DNA from 2 places in the Pseudomonas coleopterorum genome. Region 1 is predicted to be linked to the other one. Evidence: predicted binding sites of a transcription regulator. Region 1 holds the regulator's gene; the other holds the start of a gene.

What was found. Region 1 encodes FliA, which starts transcription of late flagellar genes. Its sites were predicted from a motif close to CTAAAGTTTNNNNNNNNNNNGCCGNTAA; they were not measured.
Region 2: motA (flagellar motor stator protein MotA) is a predicted target of FliA. The motif match lies at 4,463-4,490, and genes of this name have one in related genera.

Annotation. Positions count from the first base shown of each region.
Region 1 covers NZ_FNTZ01000001.1:2,978,513-2,989,616, forward strand. The annotation lists gene BLV18_RS13295 (flagellar motor protein) at 1-120, opposite strand, end outside; gene BLV18_RS13300 (protein-glutamate methylesterase/protein-glutamine glutaminase) at 120-1,268, opposite strand; gene BLV18_RS13305 (chemotaxis protein CheA) at 1,285-3,510, opposite strand; gene BLV18_RS13310 (protein phosphatase CheZ) at 3,569-4,357, opposite strand; gene BLV18_RS13315 (chemotaxis response regulator CheY) at 4,377-4,751, opposite strand; gene fliA (RNA polymerase sigma factor FliA) at 4,965-5,711, opposite strand; gene fleN (flagellar synthesis regulator FleN) at 5,705-6,538, opposite strand; gene flhF (flagellar biosynthesis GTPase FlhF) at 6,657-7,976, opposite strand; gene flhA (flagellar biosynthesis protein FlhA) at 7,988-10,117, opposite strand; gene flhB (flagellar biosynthesis protein FlhB) at 10,344-11,104, opposite strand, start outside.
Region 2 covers NZ_FNTZ01000001.1:387,263-398,366, reverse strand. The annotation lists gene BLV18_RS01770 (LysR family transcriptional regulator) at 1-576, opposite strand, end outside; gene BLV18_RS01765 (aspartate aminotransferase family protein) at 676-1,851, shown strand; gene BLV18_RS01760 (TIR domain-containing protein) at 2,036-2,503, shown strand; gene motB (flagellar motor protein MotB) at 2,516-3,541, opposite strand; gene motA (flagellar motor stator protein MotA) at 3,545-4,396, opposite strand; gene BLV18_RS01745 (HDOD domain-containing protein) at 4,566-6,086, shown strand; gene BLV18_RS01740 (rhodanese-like domain-containing protein) at 6,130-6,945, shown strand; gene asd (archaetidylserine decarboxylase) at 6,955-7,854, shown strand; gene BLV18_RS01730 (cyclic-di-GMP receptor FimW-related protein) at 8,019-9,800, shown strand; partial or broken gene serB (phosphoserine phosphatase SerB) at 9,813-10,700, opposite strand; gene BLV18_RS01720 (AhpA/YtjB family protein) at 10,956-11,104, shown strand, end outside.

The DNA.
Region 1 (11,104 bases):
GACCACGATCAGCGCGGCCGGACCGTTGAGCAGAGCCGACAGGTGGCCGCCTTCGAGAAAGTTGCCACCGATGATGGCGACGAACGCGAGGATGATCCCGATCAGGCTCAAGACATCCATCAGCCGCACGCCTCGACCAGGTGCCGACCGATGTCGTCGAGGCTGTAGACGGCGTCGGCCAGGCCAGCCTTGACGATGGCCATGGGCATGCCATAGATGACGCAACTGGCCTCGTCCTGGGCCCAGATCTGACTGCCACCCTGCTTGAGCAGACGCGCGCCCTCTCGCCCGTCGGCGCCCATGCCGGTAAGTACCACCGCCAACACCTTGTCGCCGTAGGACTTGGCCGCCGAGCCAAAGGTGATGTCGACGCAGGGCTTGTAGTTCAGCCGCTCGTCACCCGGCAGGATCTTCACCGCGCCACGGCCATCGATCATCATCTGCTTGCCGCCGGGCGCCAGCAAGGCCAGCCCGGGACGTAACACGTCACCGTCCTCGGCTTCCTTGACGGTGATCCGGCAGAGCTTGTCGAGGCGCTCGGCGAAGGCGCGGGTGAACGCGGCCGGCATGTGCTGGACCAGCACGATAGGGGTCGGAAAATGCGCGGGCAACTGGGTCAGGACGCGCTGCAGGGCCACCGGGCCGCCGGTGGAGGTGCCGATCGCCACCAGCTTGTAGGGCTTGCGCCGCGGCGTTGCGTTGCTGGCCGCGGGCGCTGGAGCGCGCGCAGGTGTGGCTGGCGCACTCGTGGCAGGCGATGGTGACCGGCTTGGCGCTGGCCGCGAAGACGCCGCTGCGGTACTGGCACCTGACGTGGCCGCAGGTGCGGCCGGCGCAGCCGGCGCCGTGAAGTGCGAGCCCAAACGGCGGTTACTGCGCGAGATCGTATGGACCTTCTCGCAGAGCATCTGCTTGACCTTCTCGGGGTTGCGAGAAATGTCTTCGAAATTCTTCGGCAGGTAATCCACCGCCCCCGCGTCGAGGGCGTCGAGGGTCACCCGCGCGCCTTCGTGGGTCAGCGAGGAAAACATCAATACCGCAGTGGGGCAACGCTGCATGATGTGACGCACGGCGGTGATGCCGTCCATCATCGGCATCTCGTAGTCCATGGTGATCACATCAGGCTTGAGCGCCTGGGCCTGATCGATCGCTTCGCGGCCATTGGTGGCGGTCCCGACCACCTGGATGGTGGGGTCCGACGAGAGAATTTCCGAGACGCGGCGGCGGAAGAAACCAGAATCATCCACCACCAGGACCTTGACTGCCATAAACACTCCACTACGATCAGATACGCCGCGCGGCGTAGCGCTTGAGCATGCTCGGTACATCGAGGATCAAGGCGATACGGCCGTCCCCGGTGATCGTCGCGCCGGACATGCCCGGCGTGCCCTGCAGCATCTTGCCCAATGGCTTGATCACCACTTCTTCCTGGCCGACCAGCTGGTCCACCACGAAGCCGATACGCTGAGTGCCCACCGACAGAATGACCACATGCCCCTCGCCCTGCTCCTCGTGAGCGGCGGACTTCACCAGCCAGCGCTTGAGGTAGAACAACGGCAGCGCCTTGTCGCGCACGATGACCACTTCCTGGCCGTCGACGACGTTGGTGCGCGAGAGGTCCAGGTGGAAGATCTCGTTGACGTTGACCAACGGGAAGGCAAACGCCTGGTTGCCCAGCATCACCATCAGCGTCGGCATGATCGCCAGGGTCAACGGCACCTTGATGACGATCTTGGAACCCTGGTCCTTGGCCGAGAAGATGTTGATCGAGCCATTGAGCTGGCTGATCTTGGTCTTGACCACGTCCATGCCCACGCCACGGCCCGACACGTCGGAGATTTCCGTCTTGGTGGAGAAACCCGGCGCGAAGATCAGGTTGTAGCAGTCCGATTCGCTCAGGCGGTCGGCCGCATCGCGGTCCATCAGGCCCTTTTCCACGGCCTTGGCACGCAGGACCGCAGGGTCCATGCCCTTGCCGTCGTCGCTGATCGACAACAGGATGTGGTCACCCTCCTGCTCTGCCGACAATACCACCCGCCCACCGCGCGCCTTGCCGCTGCGCTCGCGCTCTTCGGGTGTCTCGATGCCGTGGTCGACGGCGTTGCGCACCAAGTGCACCAACGGGTCGGCCAGGGCCTCGACCAGGTTCTTGTCGAGGTCGGTTTCTTCACCGACCAGCTCCAGATGGATTTCCTTCTTCAACTGCCGCGCCAGATCACGGACCAGGCGCGGGAAGCGCCCGAAGACCTTCTTGATCGGCTGCATCCGCGTCTTCATCACGGCGGTCTGCAGGTCGGCGGTGACCACGTCGAGGTTGGAGACCGCCTTGGACATGGCCTCGTCGCTGCTGTTGGCGCCCAGGCGGACCAGGCGGTTACGCACCAGCACCAGTTCGCCGACCATATTCATGATTTCGTCGAGGCGCGCGGTGTCGACCCGCACGGTCGTCTCGGCTTCGCTGGCAACCGGTTTCTCGGCCACCGGCGCACGTGCCGGAGCGGCCTCGGCCTTGCGCGGGGCCGCAACCGGCGCCGCTACGGCAGAAGTCGGCTGCGCGTCGGGCAGGCTGGCAACATCGCTGAACTTGCCCTTGCCGTGCAGCTGGTCGAGCAATGATTCGAATTCGTCGTCGGTGATGTTATCGCTCACCGGAGCCGGGGCTTGCACTTCGGCGGGCGGTTGCGGCTTGACCGCATCGGCGGTGAACGCACCCTTGCCATGCAACTGGTCGAGCAGCGCCTCGAACTCGTCGTCGGTGATCTCGTCGCCCGGTGCCGGGGCAGCCGTTGAAGCCGTTACGGTATCAACGGCTGGCGTATCGGCAACTTCCGAGGCAACCGGCGCTGTGGAAGCAGGCGCCAACGCGTCGACGGCGAACTGACCCTTGCCGTGCAGTTGATCGAGCAGCGATTCGAATTCGTCGTCGGTGATCTCGTCACTGACCGGCACATCGGGCACAGCAGTGGCTGGCGCAGCAGCCTGCGCCTTGGCAGCACCCAGAGAGTCGAGCAACTGCTCGAATTCGTCATCGGTGATGTCGTCGCCAGGCGCCGGAGCCGGTGCAACGACCGGTGTCGCCACGGGCGGTGCAGCCGTCACTGCGGGTGCTGCGACGGCCACTGCCGGCTCGGCCAGACGCGCCAGCGCATCGAGCAGCTGCGCACTGGCCGGCGTGACCGGGGCGCGCTCGCGCACTTCGGCGAACATGCCATTGACCGCGTCCAGGGCCTCGAGCACAACGTCCATGAGTTCCGAGTCAACCCGGCGCTCACCCTTGCGCAAGATGTCGAAGACGTTTTCGGCGATATGGCAGCACTCCACCAGCTCGTTGAGCTGGAGGAAGCCGGCGCCGCCTTTTACAGTGTGAAAACCGCGAAAAATTGCGTTGAGCAAGTCGGCATCATCGGGACGGCTTTCCAGCTCGACCAGTTGTTCGGACAGTTGCTCGAGAATTTCGCCGGCCTCTACCAGGAAATCCTGAAGGATTTCTTCGTCGGCGCCGAAGCTCATGTGGATGCTCCCTGGAATACGTGATTAACGGTCAACACAGTCAGACGCAGGCGGTGGCCTAGAAGCCCAGACTGGACAGCAGATCGTCGACATCGTCCTGACCGGATACGACGTCTTCACGTTTATCGGCATGAATCTGCGGACCTTCACCCTTGGCAGGATGTTTTTCTTGATCTTTTTCGGCACGAAGCTTTTCGTGGTCGTGCTGGATGCCGGCGAAGCGGTCCACCTGGCTGGCCATCAGGACCAGTTTGAGCAGGTTGCTTTCCACTTCGGTGACCAACGCGGTAACGCGCTTGATGACCTGGCCGGTGAGGTCCTGGTAATCCTGTGCCAGCACGATGTCGTTGAGGTGGCTGGCCACTTCACGATTGCCCTGCTCGCTGCGGGTCAGGAATCCGTCCACCCGGCGGGCCAGTTCGCGGAACTCGTCGGCGGCCACTTCGCGGCGCATGAAGCGCTGCCAGTCGGCGCTCAAGGCGCTGGCCTCGGTGCTCAGCGTATTGAGCACAGGCGTGCTCTGCTCGACCAGGTCCATCGTCCGGTTGGCTGCGCTCTCGGTCAGGCGCACCACGTACGACAGGCGTTCGGTCGCGTCGGTGATCTGCGACACCTCTTCGGCCTGGGGAATGGTCGGATCGATCTGGAAACTGACGATGGCGCTGTGCAGCTCGCGGGTCAGCTTGCCGACTTCCTGATACAAACCGCGATCGCGGGTCTGATTCAGTTCGTGGATCAATTGCACCGCTTCACCGAAACGGCCTTTCTCAAGGCTGTCGACCAGCTCGACGGCGTGTTTCTTCAGGGTCGACTCGAAGTCCCCCAACGTGCTTTGTTTGTGGTCCATTGCGCCCCCATTGCAGACTTCAGCTATTGACGCGCTCGAAAATCTTTTCGATTTTTTCTTTCAGCACTTGCGCAGTGAAAGGCTTGACCACATACCCGTTGACCCCGGCCTGGGCGGCTTCGATGATCTGCTCGCGCTTGGCCTCGGCGGTCACCATGAGCACCGGCAGGTGCTTGAGGCGGTCGTCGGCGCGCACCTGGCGCAGCAGATCGATGCCCGACATGCCCGGCATGTTCCAGTCGGTGACGAGGAAATCGAAGTTGCCGCTGTGCAACATCGGCAAGGCGGTGTTGCCATCGTCGGCCTCGGCGGTGTTGGTGAAGCCCAGGTCACGCAGCAGATTCTTGATGATGCGCCGCATCGTCGAAAAATCGTCGACGATGAGGATTTTCATGTTCTTGTCCAATTAGACCTCCAGCAGTCTTGAACACGCCCAGCCTCTGAGCGTGCATAACAATCGAATTCGCCTGAGCCACTTGCCGCTGCAGATCGCTTACACGCGCTACGCCAACGGGCCTCTTCGCGGGCAGAGCCCGCTCCCACATAGGTCGAGACTGTGGGAGCGGGCTCTGCCCGCGAAAAAGCCCGCACCGATCTCGCCGTTCCTTCAGCGTGCCCGCCACTCTCCCAAGCGCCCGCGCAGTCGCGCGGCGCACTGGCTGTGCAACTGGCTGACGCGCGATTCGCTGACACCCAGTACCTCGCCGATTTCCTTGAGGTTCAACTCTTCGTCGTAATACAGCGACAACACCAGCTTCTCGCGTTCGGGCAGGTTGGCGATGGCCTCGGCCAGCGCACCCTGGAAGCGCTCGTCCTCCAGATCCCGCGAGGGCTCCAGCGAACCGCTGGCGCCGTCTTCGTGCAGCCCCTCGTGTTCGCCGTCCTGCAGCAGGTCGTCGAAACTGAACAGGCGGCTGCCCAAGGTATCGTTCAGGATCCCGTAGTAATCATCCAGACTCAGATTGAGTTCGGCCGCAATCTCGTGATCTTTAGCGTCGCGACCGGTTTTTGACTCGATTCGGCGAATGGCATCACTGACCATGCGGGTATTGCGGTGCACCGAACGCGGTGCCCAGTCACCCTTGCGCACCTCGTCGAGCATCGCGCCGCGAATACGAATGCCGGCATAGGTCTCGAAACTGGCCCCTTTGCTCGAGTCGTACTTGGTCGAAACCTCCAGCAGGCCGATCATGCCGGCCTGGATCAGGTCTTCCACCTGCACGCTTGCCGGCAGTCGCGCCAGCAGGTGATAGGCAATGCGCTTGACCAGCGGCGCGTATTGCTCGATCAGCTGATGCTGCTGCGAGTCGCGCGACGCCTTGCTGTACATACGGTATCCGCTGGCGCTCATGATACGGGCCCTGCACTGGTTTGCTGCACCAGGCGTTCGACGAAGAACTCCAGGTGGCCGCGGGGATTGGCCGGCAATGGCCAGGTGTCTACCTTCTGCGCGATGGCCTTGAAGGCCAGCGAGCATTTGGAGCGGGGAAACGCCTCGTAGACGGCGCGCTGCTTCTGCACGGCCTTGCGCACCGACTCGTCGTACGGCACGGCGCCGACGTACTGCAGGGCCACGTCGAGGAAGCGGTCGGTCACCTTGGTCAGCTTGGCGAACAGGTTGCGGCCTTCCTGAGGGCTCTGCGCCATGTTGGCCAGGACCCGGAAGCGATTCATGCCGTAGTCGCGGTTGAGCAGCTTGATCAGGGCGTAGGCATCGGTGATCGAAGTCGGCTCGTCGCACACCACCAGCAGCACTTCCTGGGCCGCGCGTACGAAACTCACCACGGAGTCGCCGATACCGGCAGCGGTGTCGATGATCAATACGTCGAGGTTGTCGCCCACGTCGCTGAAGGCCTGGATCAGGCCTGCATGCTGGGCCGGGGTCAGGTGCACCATACTCTGGGTGCCGGAGGCCGCCGGCACCACGCGAATGCCGCCAGGGCCCTGCAACATCACGTCACGCAGTTCGCAGCGACCTTCGATCACGTCGGCCAGGGTGCGCTTGGGGGTCAGGCCCAGCAATACGTCGACGTTGGCCAGGCCAAGGTCGGCGTCCAGCAACATGACCCGGCGGCCGAGCTCGGCCAACGCCAGGGACAAGTTCACTGACACATTTGTCTTGCCGACGCCGCCTTTGCCGCCGGTCACCGCGATCACCTGTACGGGATGCATGCTGCCCATGTTCGTTCTTTACCTTGTCTAGACCGAGGCCACACCAGTGGCTGCCAGTTCGATTGCTCGAGTAATTCCTGGCAACCCTACGATGCAGGAAGATTGTGCTTGCCTAACGTTCTTCACCTCAGCCAACTCGCTTGTCGGGGCTGTGGTAGAGACCTGCGAACATATCGGCCATGGCCTCTTCGCTGGGCTCTTCTTGCATCTGCACGCTCACCGCGCGGCTGACCAGCTGGTGCCGCCGCGGCAGATGCAAGTCGTCGGGAATGCGCGGCCCATCGGTGAGATAGGCAATCGGCAGTTCCTGACTGATGGCCAGGCTCAGCACTTCGCCGAGACAGGCCGTTTCATCGAGTTTGGTCAGGATGCACCCGGCCAGACCGCAACGTTTGTAGCTATGGTAGGCCGCGGTCAGCACCTGCTTCTGGCTGGTGGTCGCCAGCACCAGGTAGTTGCGGGCGTTGATCCCACGTCCGGCCAGGCTTTCGAGCTGCATGCGCAGGGCCGGATCGCTGGCCTGCAGGCCGGCGGTGTCGATCAAGACCACGCGCTTGCGCAGCAGCGGCTCCAGGGCCTGTACCAATGACTGGCCCGGATCCACCTGAGTCACCGAAACGTTGAGAATGCGGCCCAGGGTCTTGAGCTGTTCCTGAGCACCGATACGAAAACTGTCCATGCTCACCAGAGCCACGCTCTGCGAGCCGTATTTGAGCACATAGCGCGCCGCCAGCTTGGCCAGGGTGGTGGTCTTGCCCATGCCGGCCGGGCCGACCATGGCGATCACGCCACCTTCTTCGAGCGGTTCGACGTCCGGCGTGCGAATCATACGCGCCAAGTGCGCCAGCAGCATCCGCCAGGCCTGCCGTGGCTCGTGAATTTCACTGGTCAGGCTGAGCAGTTCGCGAGCGATCGGGCCAGACAGGCCGATGCGCTGCAAGCGCCGCCAGAGATTGGCCTGGGCCGGCTTGCTGCCCTGCAGCTGCGTCCAGGCCAGGGAGCCGAGCTGCACTTCGAGCAACTGGCGCAGACCGTTGAGTTCCGAACGCATGGAATCGAACACGCGCTGGTCGACCGCAGGCTGAGGCGCCGGTGCGGGCTGGGTACGTGCTGGCTCTTCGCGACGCGGCTCCACCAACGGCTCGGCGGCGGTCAACGGCAGGCCGGCGACCAATTGACGATTGGTGGCGGCGTCGGTTGCGCCACGGGTGCTCAGTTCGGCCTGGGCGGAGACGATGCGCGACTGGGTCTTGCGCAGCTCTTCTTCCAATTCCAGGTTCGGCACGCGCGGGGCCAGGGCCGACAGCTTGTAGTCCAGGGCAGCGGTCAGCTCGACGCCGCCGGCAATGCGACGGTTGCCGATGATGGCAGCGTCGGCACCCAGCTCATCGCGGACCAATTTCATGGCCTGACGCATGTCGGCGGCGAAAAATCGCTTCACTTGCATAACCCACTACCTCAGCCGTTGGGCCCTACTGTCGCTACGATGGTGACTTGCTTGTTATCAGGGATTTCCTGATAGGCCAGTACGTGAAGGTTGGGGATCGCCAGGCGACCGAAGCGTGACAGCATCGCGCGGACCGGACCGGCCACCAGCAGTATCACCGGTTGGCCCTGCATCTCCTGCCGCTGCGCCGCATCGATCAGGGATCGTTGCAGCTTTTCCGCCATGCTCGGTTCCAGCAAAACGCCTTCTTCCTGACCCTGACCAGCCTTCTGCAGACTATTTAGCAATATCTGTTCCAACCTTGGCTCCAAGGTGATAACTGGCAGCTCCGGCTCAACGCCTACAATGCTTTGCACGATGGCACGGGACAAACCGACCCGTACGGCCTGGACCAGCGCGGCGGTATCTTGACTCCGATGACCGTTGTTGGCGATCGCTTCGGCGATGCTGCGAATGTCGCGCACAGGCACCTGTTCGGCCAACAGCGCCTGCAACACCTTGAGCAGCGAGGACAGCGAAAGGATGCCTGGAACCAGCTCTTCAGCCAGCTTGGGCGAGCCTTTTGCCAGAACTTGCAGCAGTTGTTGCACTTCTTCGTGACCGATCAGCTCATGCGCGTGTTTCTGCAGAATCTGATTCAAATGCGTGGCCACTACCGTACTGGCATCGACCACGGTGTAGCCGAGGGATTGCGCCTGGCTGCGCAGGTTGACGTCGATCCACACCGCGTCCAGACCGAACGCCGGATCCTTGGCGGTGATGCCGTTGAGCGAGCCGAACACTTGACCCGGGTTGATCGCCAGTTCGCGATCCGGATAGATCTCGGCTTCGGCCAGGATCACACCCATCAGCGTCAAACGATAGGCGCTGGGAGCAAGGTCAAGGTTGTCGCGGATATGAACCGTCGGCATCAGGAAACCGAGGTCCTGGGACAGCTTCTTGCGCACACCCTTGATCCGCGCCAGCAGCTGGCCACCCTGGTTGCGGTCCACCAGGGGAATCAGGCGATAGCCGACTTCCAGGCCGATCATGTCGATGGGCGTCACGTCGTCCCAGCCCAGCTCCTTGGTTTCCTGGGTGCGCGTCGGCGATGGCAACAGTTCCTGTTGGCGCTGAACTTCGGCCAGGGCCTGGACCTTGACGTCGTTCTGCTTCTTCCACAACAGGTAGGCGGCGCCACCGGCGATGGCACCCAGGGTGATGAAGGCCAGGTGCGGCATGCCGGGCACCATGCCCATGATGGCCATCAGCGCGCCGGAAACGGCCAGCGCCTTGGGGGAGGCGAACATCTGCCGCTGGATCTGCTTGCCCATTTCCTCGGAGCCCGAGGCACGGGTGACCATGATCGCGGCTGCGGTGGAGAGCAGCAGCGAGGGCAACTGCGCCACCAGGCCATCACCGATGGTCAACAGGGCATACACCTTGCCCGCTTCGGCGAACGGCATGTTGTGTTGCAGCATACCGACCAGCATGCCGCCGATCAGGTTGATGAAGAGGATGAGCAAACCGGCGATGGCGTCGCCGCGGACGAATTTGCTGGCACCGTCCATCGAGCCGTAGAACTCGGCTTCGGCCGCCACTTCGCCGCGACGAGCCTTGGCCTGGTTCTGATCGATCAGGCCGGCGTTGAGGTCGGCGTCGATGGCCATCTGTTTGCCGGGCATGGCGTCCAGGGTGAAACGCGCGCTCACTTCCGAGATACGCCCGGCACCCTTGGTAACCACCACGAAGTTGATGATCATGAGGATGGCGAACACTACGATACCGACGATGTAGTTACCGCCGATCACCACCTCACCGAAGGCCTGGACCACCTTGCCCGCAGCGGCGTGGCCTTCCTGGCCGTGAAGCATGATCACCCGCGTCGACGCGACGTTGAGCGCGAGGCGCAGCAGCGTGGCCACCAGCAGGATGGTCGGGAACACGGCGAAATCCAGCGGCCGCAAGGCGTACACACACACCAGCAGGACGACGATGGACAAGGCGATGTTGAAGGTGAAGAACACGTCCAGCAGCAGTGCCGGGATCGGCAGCATCATCATCGCCAGCATCACCAGCAACAGCAGCGGCACCCCCAGGTTGCCGCGGCCAAGGCCGACGATGTTGCTGCGAGCGGTGTTGATTAATTGAGAGCGATCCACCGGCATTCCCCACTTCCCCAAGCGAACTTTTGACGCGCCAGGCGTCCTGTCAGGGGGCAGTGCAAGAAGGGGTCCAACTTTTGTCGGAGGGGATTAAAGATTCTCGCCCTATGGTCGAGTGCTGGGTGTCAGGCGATTCGGCGGTGCGCCCTTCGCGGGCAGAGCCCGCTCCCACAGGGTTGGCACTTGTGGGAGCGGGCTCTGCCCGCGAAGGCCGGGGCGCGGTCTAACTGTCTCGCTGCAGATCCGGCGGAATCGGCAGGTCCTTCAACGGGTCGGGCCGCTTGCCTCGCCCCGCCTGGTATTGGCGGATCTGGTAGACATAAGCCAGCACCTGCGCCACCGCCAGGTACAGCCCGGCCGGGATCTGCTGCTCAATGTCCGTGGAATAGAAGATCGAGCGTGCCAGGGCCGGCGATTCGAGCACCTGGATGCGGTGCTCGTTGCCAATCTCGCGAATCTTCAAGGCAATGAAGTCCGAGCCCTTGGCCAGCAGCACCGGCGCATTGCCCTTCTCCGGATCGTACTTGAGCGCCACGGCGTAGTGGGTCGGGTTGGTGATGATCACGTCCGCCTCGGGAATGGCCGTCATCATCCGCCGCTGGGACATTTCGCGCTGCAACTGACGCACTCGCCCTTTCACCTCGGGACGGCCTTCGGCGTCCTTGTGCTCGTCCTTGACCTCCTGCTTGGTCATCATCAGCTTCTGCTTGCTGCTGTACAGCTGGAACGGCACGTCCACGGCGGCGATCAGCGCCAGCCCGCAGGACATCCACAAGGCGCTCCAGCCGACCAGTTGCACGCTGTGGATGATCGCCATTTCCAGCGGTTCGTTGGCAATGGCCAGCAGGTCGGCGCGGTCCTTGGCCAGGACAGCAATGGCAACAATGAGGATGATGGCAAACTTGGCCAGTGCCTTCAGCAACTCGGTCAGCGCATGCATGGAAAACATGCGCTTGAGGCCCGCGGCCGGGTTCATGCGGCTGA
Region 2 (11,104 bases), 2.6 Mb from region 1:
GAATTGCAGGCACTCATGCGCAGCCAATTCCTCGGGATCGCAAGGCGTGCCATGGCGACGCAAGTAGTCCGGGGACGCACAGATACTCAATCGATAGTCGTCCAGCGGACGGGCGATCAAGGTCGAGGGTTCGAGATTGCCCAGCCGTAGTGCGGCGTCGAACTGCCCGTCGAGCATGTCGTGTACCTGGTCACTGAGGCTGAGACTGACGCTGATCTGTGGATAACGTTGGAGAAATCCCGCCAGTGCGGGTGTCAGGCACTCAGCGCCGAAGGTCGGCGGCGCGGTGATGCGTAACAGTCCCTGCGCGGTGCCTTGGGCGCGTTCGGCCCAGCGCTCCGAATCGGCGACCAGCCCCAGCACCTCAAGACAACGCTGATAGTAGGCCTGCCCGGCGTCGGTCACCTGCTGGCGGCGCGTGGTGCGCAGCAACAGGCTCACGCCCAGACGCTGCTCCAGTGCCTGCAAGTGGTTGCTGACCATGGTCGTGGACAGATCGCACGCCTTGGCCGCTGCAGTCATGGTGCCTAGCTCCACCACTTTTACGTACACCTGCATCGCCTGGAACAGGTCCATTATCAACTCCCGGTGAAAGGTGCATTCAGCTTAACGCCATTTATCCACCTGAGGTTGAAAGCAATACTGCACATTCATTTCACCGCCGAGACTTCCATGATGAGCGCAAGCCACCTGATGCCTACCTATCAACCGCTGCCGCTGACGTTCAGCCATGGTCGCGGCACTCGTCTGTGGGATAACGCGGGCCGTGAATACCTGGATGCCCTGGCCGGGGTAGCAGTGACCAACGTGGGGCATAGCCACCCGGAGGTGGTGGCCGCCATCGTCGAGCAGGCCGGGCTGTTGCTGCACACCTCCAACCTGTACGCCATCGACTGGCAACAGCGGCTGGGCGCGAAGCTGGCCGAGAAGTCCGGGCTTGCCCTGGCGTTCTTCAACAATTCCGGCGCGGAAGCGAACGAGACCGCGTTGAAGCTGGCCCGGCTGCACGGCCACAGCCGCGGTATCGCCAAGCCCTTGGTGGTGGTCATGGACAACGCCTTTCACGGCCGCACCCTGGCCACCCTGGCGGCCAGTGACGGTGCGCACCTGAGCGCCGGCCTGGGCCAACTGCCTGGAGACTGCATCAGGATTTCCTTCGGCGACCTGGATGCGCTGGCCACTGTCACCCAGGCGTTCGGCCAGCGCATCGTGGCGGTGCTGCTCGAGCCGATCCAGGGCGAAAGCGGTGTGCACGTCGCCTCGACATCCTACATGCGGGCCCTGCGCGAGCATTGCGACAGCCACGGCTGGTTGTTGATGCTCGATGAGATCCAGACCGGCATTGGCCGCACTGGTCAGTGGTTTGCCTACCAGCATGCCGACATCCAGCCCGATGTGGTCACTCTGGCCAAGGCCTTGGCCAATGGCATTCCGATCGGTGCGTGTCTGGCCACCGAGGCCGTGGGCCGCCTGTTCCAGCCCGGTGGCCACGGCAGCACCTTTGGCGGCAACCCCCTGGCGTGCCGGGTCGGTTGCACGGTGCTCGACATCATCGAGCGCGAGCAACTGCTGGATAACGCCGCGCGCCAGGGGCATGCGCTGCTCGAACGGCTGCGTAGCGAAGTGGGAAACATGCCTGGCGTCAAAGCCGTTCGGGGCCTGGGCCTGATGATCGGTGTGGAGCTGGACCGGCCCTGCCGCGAACTGATGCAGCGAGCCGCAGAAGAGCATGGCCTGCTGATCAACGTGACCCGGGGCACTACCATTCGGCTGCTGCCACCCCTGACCCTGAACCATGCCGAAGTGGAGCGCATCGTCGGCACCGTGCGTGCGCTGGTGCAGAAGCTATAGGCTTCGTCTGTAAGGATAATTACCGGCAGCAGTAGGGCTTGTCTCTTTTCGATGACATCCCTTGCCGCTTAAACGGCATTGAACAATCTTTCAGCCTTCAGCACCCACGATGAAGGCTTTCCATGTCCCACCTGCCCGTTGCTTGCCTGCGACTTGCTCGATTCATTGCCGGCGGACCTGGGCGATGAGCGTGTTCATTGGCTATCAGCATGTCGATCTGCCCCAGGCCTTGCGGGTCAGGAAATACTTGCGCAGGGCCGGGATCGAGGTGGGCATGGACGTGATGGACTTCGATTCGTTGACCACGCTGCACGTCACCGAAACGCTCACTGCGCATATCCGCGACTGCACCCACGTGATCCTGATGATCTCGCACTGCAGCGCGCGGCGCTGGTGGATACCGTTCTGCATTGGCAAGGCCACCTCGTGGGACCGGCGCCTGTGCCTGTATCGGCTGGGCGATCAGGCACTGCCCGAATACCTGGCGCATTGGCCGACCCTGACCCGCCCGCAGCAGTTGGACTTCCTCATCGAGGCCTATCACCGCGAGGCGGCCATGCGCCTGCCGGCAGGCCAACGCGAGACGCCACTGCCGGTGCAAGCGCGAGATATCCACAGGGGCCTGCGCGAACGCATCGGCCGGGGTTTCTAACGGCTTATCGTCTCAGGGCGCAGGCTTGCCCGGCTCGACCAGCTTGGCCGAGCCGTCTTCGAACAGGTTCAGGCGCTGCCGCAGTTCGCGCGGCTGCACCGGTGCGCTGGGGTCGCCGATCGAAGCGCCTGGTGGCGCAGCACCGGGGGCCGTACCGGGATTGGGCGCTTCCAATGCCGGCTGATCACCTTCGATGTCGCGCTGGGCCTTTTTGGTCAGCACCACGATGTCGATGCGGCGATTGATGGAGTTCAGCGGATCCTTGCGGTCGAACAACGACGATGAACCATAGCCGACCACGCGAGCGATCTGATCCTCCGGATAGCTGCCCGCCACCAGGGCTCGACGCGCGGCATTGGCGCGGTTGGACGACAGCTCCCAGTTGCCGAAGCCGCCCGACGCACTGCCGGCGTAGGGCTTGGCGTCGGTATGGCCGCTGATGCTGATCTTGTTCGGCACCGCCTTGATGGTGTCGGCCATGGCCAGCAGGATGTCCTCGAAATAAGGCTTGAGCCGCGCACTGCCCAGGTCGAACATCGGCCGGTTCTCGGCATCGGTGATCTGGATACGCAAGCCGTCCTGCGTGATTTCAAAAAGGATCTGGTCCTTGAATTTCTGCAGTTGGGGATTTTCGTCGACCTTGTTCTGCAGCTCCTGCAACAGCAGTTCCAGGCGTTCCTTTTCAACCTGTTCGGCTATTTGCTGGGCCTGTTCGGCTTCCACCTGATTCGAGGTTTCCGGCTTGGGCGGCGAGACGTCGACGTCCGGATTCAGGGTTTTCTCGGGCGAGAGCTGCGGAGAGCCGCCTAGGTCGATGACATAGGGCGTGCCGCTTTCGGAGAAGCCGATCGGGTCCTTGAAGTAACCGGCAATGGCGATCTTCTGCTCGGGTGTGGCGTTGGACAACAGCCAGAGCACCAGGAAAAACGCCATCATCGCCGTCGCGAAGTCGGCGAAGGCGATCTTCCAGGCGCCACCGTGGTGGCCGCCGCCAAAGCGCTTGACCCGCTTGACGATGATGGGCTGGTTGTTTTCCATGACTCAGCGACCGCGTACGGCTTGTTCGAGTTCGGCGAAGCTTGGGCGGTGTGCCGGGTACAGCACCTTGCGCCCGAACTCCACGGCCAGCGACGGCGGCATGCCCGACGCCGAAGCCACCAGCGACGCTTTGATGGCTTCGTAGACGTTCAGCTCTTCCTTGGCGTCGTGGCCCAGGCAGGTCGCCAGCGGGCCGAAGAAACCGTAGGCCGCCAGGATCCCCAGGAAGGTACCGACCAGTGCAGCGCCGACGTGACCACCGATCGCCGCCTTGTCGCCGTCACCCAGCGACGCCATGGTCACCACGATGCCCAATACCGCCGCAACGATACCGAAACCTGGCAGCGCATCGGCGATACCGGTCACGGCGTGGGACGGATGCTCGAGCTCTTCCTTCATGCTCAGCAGTTCCATGTCGAACAGGCCTTCGAGTTCGTGCGGCGCCATGTTGCCCGACGACATGATGCGCAGGTAATCGCAGATGAACGCGATCATCTGCTCGTCCTTGAGGATGGTGGGGTACTTGGCGAAGATCGGACTGGCGGCGACGTCTTCGATGTCGGCCTCGATAGACATCATGCCCTCGCGACGACTCTTGTTGAGAATCTCGAACAGCAGGCTCAGCACTTCCAGATAGTAGGCATGGCTGAAGCGCGACTTGAACATCTTCAACGACTTCTTCAGCACGATCATGGTGGTGCTGCCGGGGTTGGCCTGCAGAAACGCGCCCAAGGCCGCACCGCCGATGATCATCACCTCGAAGGGTTGGACCAGGGCGGCCAGTTGACCATGTGAAAGAACGTATCCGCCCAGCACGCTCGCGAACACGACAATGATGCCAATGATTTTAGCCATGGATAAAAAACACTTCAGAAGTCGGGTTCAGGGACGAAAAAGGTGGTGTGGAATCTGTTGTTCTCCTTATCGGCAGAACTGCGCCAGACTATAGGCAGCGGTTTTCAAAAGCCAGTTTGGTCCGTTCGTGTAGTCGGCCTGCATTCAGGCATGCATCAGGATAAGCATAGTGTCCAACGCCAAGCCCCAAACCCTAGACACCTGGCTCGCACTGCTCGACGGCGTGCGCCTGCCGATTCCCAAGCTGTACCACGACAAGGTTCGCGCCGCGATCAAGGATCGGCGCCGCTCGCTGCGCGACATCGCCGACCTGATGCAGCACAGCCCCGCACTGGTGCTCAGCGTGATGCGCGAAGCCAACCGGCATGCCAGCAACAGCCTGGCGGAGCCGGCGGAAAGCCTCGAAGTGGCGCTGAACCGGCTGGGCCTGTCGCGGGCCGAAGAGTTGTTGATGCGCCTGCCCGCCCAGGAGCCGCAACAGATGCCCCTGACCTTGCGCCAGCTGCAGATGATCAGCCAGCACGCCAGCCAGCAGGCCAATGGTCTGTTCGCCGCAAGGCTGGCGCGGCTGTGGCAGGAAATTCATTGGGGCAGCCTGCTGTTTCTTTCACCGCTGTGGCCGTTGGCGGCGACCTACCCCGAGCTGCTCGATGAATGGCAGCGGCGCGTCACCGGTGAAGGTGAAGCGGCGGTCAAGGTCGAGCAGGAGCTGTTCGGTGTGCCGTTGCTGGTGCTGTGTCAGGCACTGGCGCAGAAATGGCGCCTTCCCGCCTGGGTGCTGCATGGCTATCGGCTGCTGCTGGAGGAGCGTCGGGCGCTGGTGCAGGCGCTGCACATTGCCCGCGACAATCAGCATCGTTTGCGCCAGCAACAGCAGTTGGACGACGAGCCGGCGTTGCGGCGCTGGTTGAACCAGCCCGCCAACACCATTCTGATGGCCAACGGCCTCGCCCTGGCCGCGCAACAGGGCTGGTTCACGCCGCACCTTCAGCGCTGGCAGTACCTGAGCTGCCTGTACCTGCAAGTGCCGCTGGAACAGGTTCAACAGCAGGTCCATCAACACGCGGTGCACAGTGCCCGAGTGCACTGCGCCGCCGACCTGTGGCATCCGGCACGCAACCTGCTGTGGCCGCCACCATACAAGGGACCGGCGCCCGACACCGATCCAGCCCCGGCACCGAGCGAAGAGGCGCTGGCGCACTGGCGGCAACTGTGCACGCAACTGCTGACCACGCCGACGCCGTTCAACAATGCTTTGCACCTGACCACTTGCGCGCGCGATGCCCTGCTGGCGTGCGGCATGCAGCGCGTGCTGCTGCTGATGGTCGACCGCAATCACGGCAGCCTGCGCGTGCACCAGAGCGCCGGACTGCCCAAGGAAGTCGCGGCGCTGAGCCTGGGCATCGAGCACAACGGCCTGCTGCAGCGGCTGCTCGCGCAACCGACGCAGCTGCGCATGGGCACCGCCAACAGCGCGCAGTTGCAGGCCCTGTTGCCGGCGACCCTGCGCGCGCTGTTCCGCGGTGAACACCTGCTGCTGCGCTCGCTGGGTGTCGATGGGCGAGTGCATACGCTGCTGGTGGCCGACCAGGGCGGGCGTCCGTTCTCCGAGATCAGCGTGCAGGGCTTCGGCAAGAGCGCGCAGTGCATCGAGCGCGCCCTGGACACCTTTACCAACCGCAGCCGCTGAGGCTTGCGCTACAATCGCCGTTCCGTTTCGTCTGGAGACCCGAATGCCTGACTTTTCCGGCCTGCCCCTGGTGATCGAGCCCGATGAGCTGAACGCCCGGCTCGATGCCGCCAACCTGATCGTGGTCGACTTGACCAGCGCTGCACGCTACGCGTCCGGGCACATTCGCGGGGCGCATTTCGTCGATCCCAAGCGTACCCAGCTGGGCCAGCCGCCGGCGCCGGGGCTGCTGCCTGGATTGTCGTCTCTGGAAAAGCTGTTCGGTGAGCTGGGGCATACGCCCGAGGCGACCTATGTGGTCTACGACGACGAAGGCGGCGGCTGGGCCGGGCGCTTCATCTGGCTGCTCGACGTCATCGGCCATGAACGCTATCACTACCTCGACGGCGGCATCCTGGCCTGGGAGGCCGCCGGCCTGCCGCTGAGCCAGGACACACCGGCCAGCGCAGGCGGTCCGGTACCGCTCACCCTGCACGACGAGCCCATCGCCACCCGCGAGTATCTGCAGAGCCGTCTGGGCGCCGCCGACCTGGCCATCTGGGATGCCCGCGGCCCGCTGGAATACACCGGTGAAAAGGTGCTGGCAGCCAAGGCAGGGCACATTCCCGGTGCAATCAACCTGGAGTGGACCGCGGCCATGGATCCGGCGCGTCAGTTGCGCATTCGCAGCGACGTCGCACCGCTGCTCGATGGCCTGGGTATCACCGCCGACAAGGAAATCATCACGCACTGCCAGACACATCACCGCTCTGGTTTCACCTATCTGGTGGCCAAGGCGCTTGGCTATCCACGCGTCAAGGGCTATGCCGGTTCCTGGGGCGAATGGGGCAACCACCCCGACACCCCTATCGAAGTTTAAGGACACTCAATGAAAGATCGCTTGTTCATCATCAGTCAGTACCTGCTGCCCCATCACCTGCTCTCGCGCCTGGCCGGCTGTGTGGCCGAATGTCGTTCGCGATGGTTCAAGGATGCGTTCACCCGCTGGTTCGCCAAGCGCTACGATGTCGACATGTCCCTGGCCGAGGTCGAGGACCTGAGCGCCTACGAGAATTTCAACGCGTTCTTCACCCGCGCCCTGAAACCCGACGCACGTCCACTGGACCCAACGCCCGGTGCGATCCTCTCCCCAGCCGACGGAGCCGTCAGTCAGCTGGGTACCATCGAACACGGTCGCATCTTCCAGGCCAAGGGCCACAGCTTCAGCGTGCTCGAACTGCTGGGCGGCGATCCTGCCAACGCAGCGCCCTTCATGGGGGGCAAGTTCGCCACCATCTACCTGTCGCCACGTGACTACCATCGAGTGCACATGCCGCTGGCCGGCACCCTGCGCGAAATGATCTACGTGCCAGGGCGTATCTTCTCGGTCAACCAGACCACCGCCGAGAACGTCCCCGAGCTGTTCGCGCGCAACGAGCGCGTGGTGTGCATCTTCGACACCGAGCGCGGGCCGATGGCCATGGTGCTGGTGGGCGCGATGATCGTCGCCTCGATCGAAACCGTCTGGGCCGGTCTGGTAACGCCGCCCAAGCGCGAACTCAAGACCTTTCGCTACGACGAAGCGGCACGGGCGCCGATCCATCTGGAAAAAGGCGCCGAGATGGGCCGTTTCAAACTGGGTTCGACCGTGGTCATGCTGTTCGGCCCGGAACAGGTCGAGTGGGCTCACCACCTGGCCAACCTGTCACCCGTGAACATGGGGCAAGGCCTGGGGCGCCCGGCCGTTGCGCAGGACGTGGCCCCAGCGACGCCTGCAACTGTTGTCTGATATCTGAGCCGCTTGCGGCTGGCACGGCGCAGCCTTGGCGACATCGAGGCTGCGACCGTTATCCAATGCTGTTAGAGTCTTCGCATACGGCCAAATGAATGGCCTGTCTTTCGTCATCGTTCACGCTGTCGCACGATGACCTGAGTCGAACCAGGAAACGACCGATGTCGCCACGCCCCCATCTGTTGTTGCGCGCTCCGACGCCATCGCAGTTGAGCCTGACCTTCTGCGAAGCGACCCCGCGCGACCTCAAACGCTGGATTGCCACGCTACCCAAGGCCAATCTGGGGGAAACCGCCCGGTTGCTGTACCAGGGCCTGGGCGAGCTCAACCAGTTGCTCACGCCCAGCGACAATCGCCTGCAACTGCTCGAGCTGCTCAGGCCCGAGGTGTATTTCGTCTGCAAGCATCTGGAACGACACTTCCTCAACCAGTCCATCGTGCTCGACGAGCGCTCGCGCAAGGTCGCCAACCTGTGCCAGGCCCTGCAGAACCATCTGGCGATCGGCTACAAGCAGATCGTGCTGCGTATTTCCGCAACCGCTACCAAGGATCGTGTTACCAAGGAGCGGGCCACCCTTCTGGCCACCGCTGCACAGCGTGCCCTGCACTGCCTGAACGGGCCCGTGTTGCGCGCCAGTCTGCTGTACTGTCCGGTGCCCGATGGGGTGTGGCTGGAGTTGCACCAGTTGTATCAGGCAGCCCTGGCGCATCAGTTGCAGAACCTTTCCATCAACGATCCGCTGATTCCTCCAGGCCGTAGCTCGACCGTTCAGCAAAGTTACGCGGCCTCGTTGCTGCTGGGCAGCTCTCGCTGCAACCAGATGCGTCAACAGGCGATCCTGCGTCTGGCCGAAGTGCTGGATGCGTGGAGCCCCCTGGTCCGTGTGCAGCCGGCCAGCCTGGCTTCGAGCCTGTTCGCCATAGCGCCCGGTGAAGACAGCGGGCCCCGCTACAAGACCCTGTATGGCGACGACCAACTGCCGCACCTGATCGGGCTCGACCCGAGCGACCTGGTTCAGGCCATCAAGGCCTACCTGGACTTGCCGGTCGAGCAGCGCGCGCAGTCGCACCTGATCCCCAGCAACTTCAGTATCGATCTGCTCCAGCACGTGGCCGCCGCCTGGGGCGATGTGGCGGAACGCACTTTTACTCGAACGCCCGGCCAGGGCAACCTGAGCCTGTGCATCGGCATGAGCGCGTTGCATTACTACATTGGCGGCGAGCGGTCCTTCAGCGAGATCCTCAAGCGCCCTGGCCCTTCGCAGAGCGCACAGTTCGTACCGGGCGCTGCCACGCAATCGTGGAGCAGGCCGACCGAGGGCGATCGCCACGGCGACTACGAGGAGATCCAGTACGACCTGCCGCGCGGCGACGGCAGCAGCGCTGGCAGTGCCTCCAATCACGATCAGCACTTCCCGACCTATGCCCTGCAGATCGTCAATCACAGCCCCGGTGGCTACTGCCTGGCGTGGCCCAAGGAGGTTCCGCCGCAACTGCAGGCCGGTGAGATGGTCGGCATTCAGGACACTCAGGCCCAGGGCTGGAGCGTGGCCGTGGTGCGCTGGATTCGGCAGGTGCGCAGTGGCGGCACGCAGATGGGCATCGAGTTGGTGGCACCGCACGCCCAGCCGTGCGGCCTGCAACTGGTGCGCGTCAGCGAGCAGAACAGCCAGTTCCTGCGCGGCCTGCTGCTGCCGGAGATTCGCGCCATCGACATTCCCGCTTCCCTGCTCGCCCCGCGCATGCCTTTTCAGGAGGGCAACAAGGTCATCATCAACAACCAGGGTGAAGAGCAGCCTGCGGGCCTGGGCACGCGGATGGCCGGCACCGGCAGTTTCAACCAGTTCGAATACCACCTGCTGGAGGTTGCCAAACCGGTGTCGACCGGTGCCGAGGATGGAGCGCCCGAAGAAGACTTCGCTTCGCTGTGGAAAGATCTGTAAACGAACCAGTGCTCAGTCGCGGCGACCGAGCAGGTACAGCACCGCATCCAGCCCCAGCACACTGATGGCCTGACGCGCCGACTGCCGGACCAGCGGCTTGGCGCGGAACGCCACGCCCAGCCCTGCAATGGCCAGCATGGCCAGGTCGTTGGCCCCGTCACCCACTGCGATGGTTTCGCTCAAGTCGATACCGTGCTCACGGGCCAACTGCTGCAGCAGGTCGGCTTTGCGTTGGGCGTCGACGATGGGCTCGACCGCAACTCCGGTGCATTTACCCTCGACCACCTGCAGTTCGTTGGCGAAGACATGAGTGATGCTCAGACGCTTCTGCAACTGGTTGGCGAAATAGGTGAAGCCGCCGGACAGAATGGCGGTTTTCACCCCCATGCGATTGAGTTCGGCGAACAGGCGCTCGGCGCCTTCGCTCAGGCGCAGTTGCGCACCGATGTCATCGAGCACTGCAACATCGAGGCCGTCGAGCAACGCCAGGCGGGCCTTGAAGCTGGCGCGAAAATCGATCTCGCCGCGCATGGCCTGTTCGGTGATCGCCGCGACACGTTCGCCGATGCCGGCCGCCTTGGCCAGTTCGTCGATCACCTCGGCTTCGATCAGTGTCGAATCCATGTCGAACACGGCCAGGCGCGGATGCCGACGCTGTGCCGATTCGGGCTGGTAGACGATGTCGAGACCCAGTGCGGCGCTGAGTTCGAGCACCTGGGCACGCAATGGCAGTGGCTGCTCCAACGGGCCCTGCAGGCACAACTCGAAACAGGCATTGCCACCCGTGGCCGCTGACAGGCGCTCCAGGCTCGAAAGCGACAAGCCATGCTCGGCCAGCAGCGTGATCACCTGCCGCAGCGCCGGGTAGCCGACCTGGCGCCCCATCACGCTGACCACGTGGTCTGCCGGCTCAGCGTTCAGGGCGGTGCTGAAGGTGGTCTCGGCGGTCAGGACGTCGCCCAGTGCATCGACGATGCCCGACTGCTCCTGAGCGGTGATGTTGATCAGGACGATTTCGCGCAAGAGGCACCCCGTTTCATGAAAAAAAACGCATTCTAACCACTTTCAGTGACCATCGGGCACAGGCAGCGCTTTGCCGCTCGGGGGGCGGTCGTTATACTGCGCGCCAACTTCACGGACAAAGAGCCGCGCTCAGTGAACCGGCCTACGCCAGTCAAAACCGACAACTTCTTCCTGCTGATCTTCCGAGCCGTGCGCCACCGTCGAGTGCCGCTGGCTTTGCGCATCGCGTTCACCAACATCGTGCTGGTTGCCATCGCCCTGGTGATCTACGCCTGCGTGAT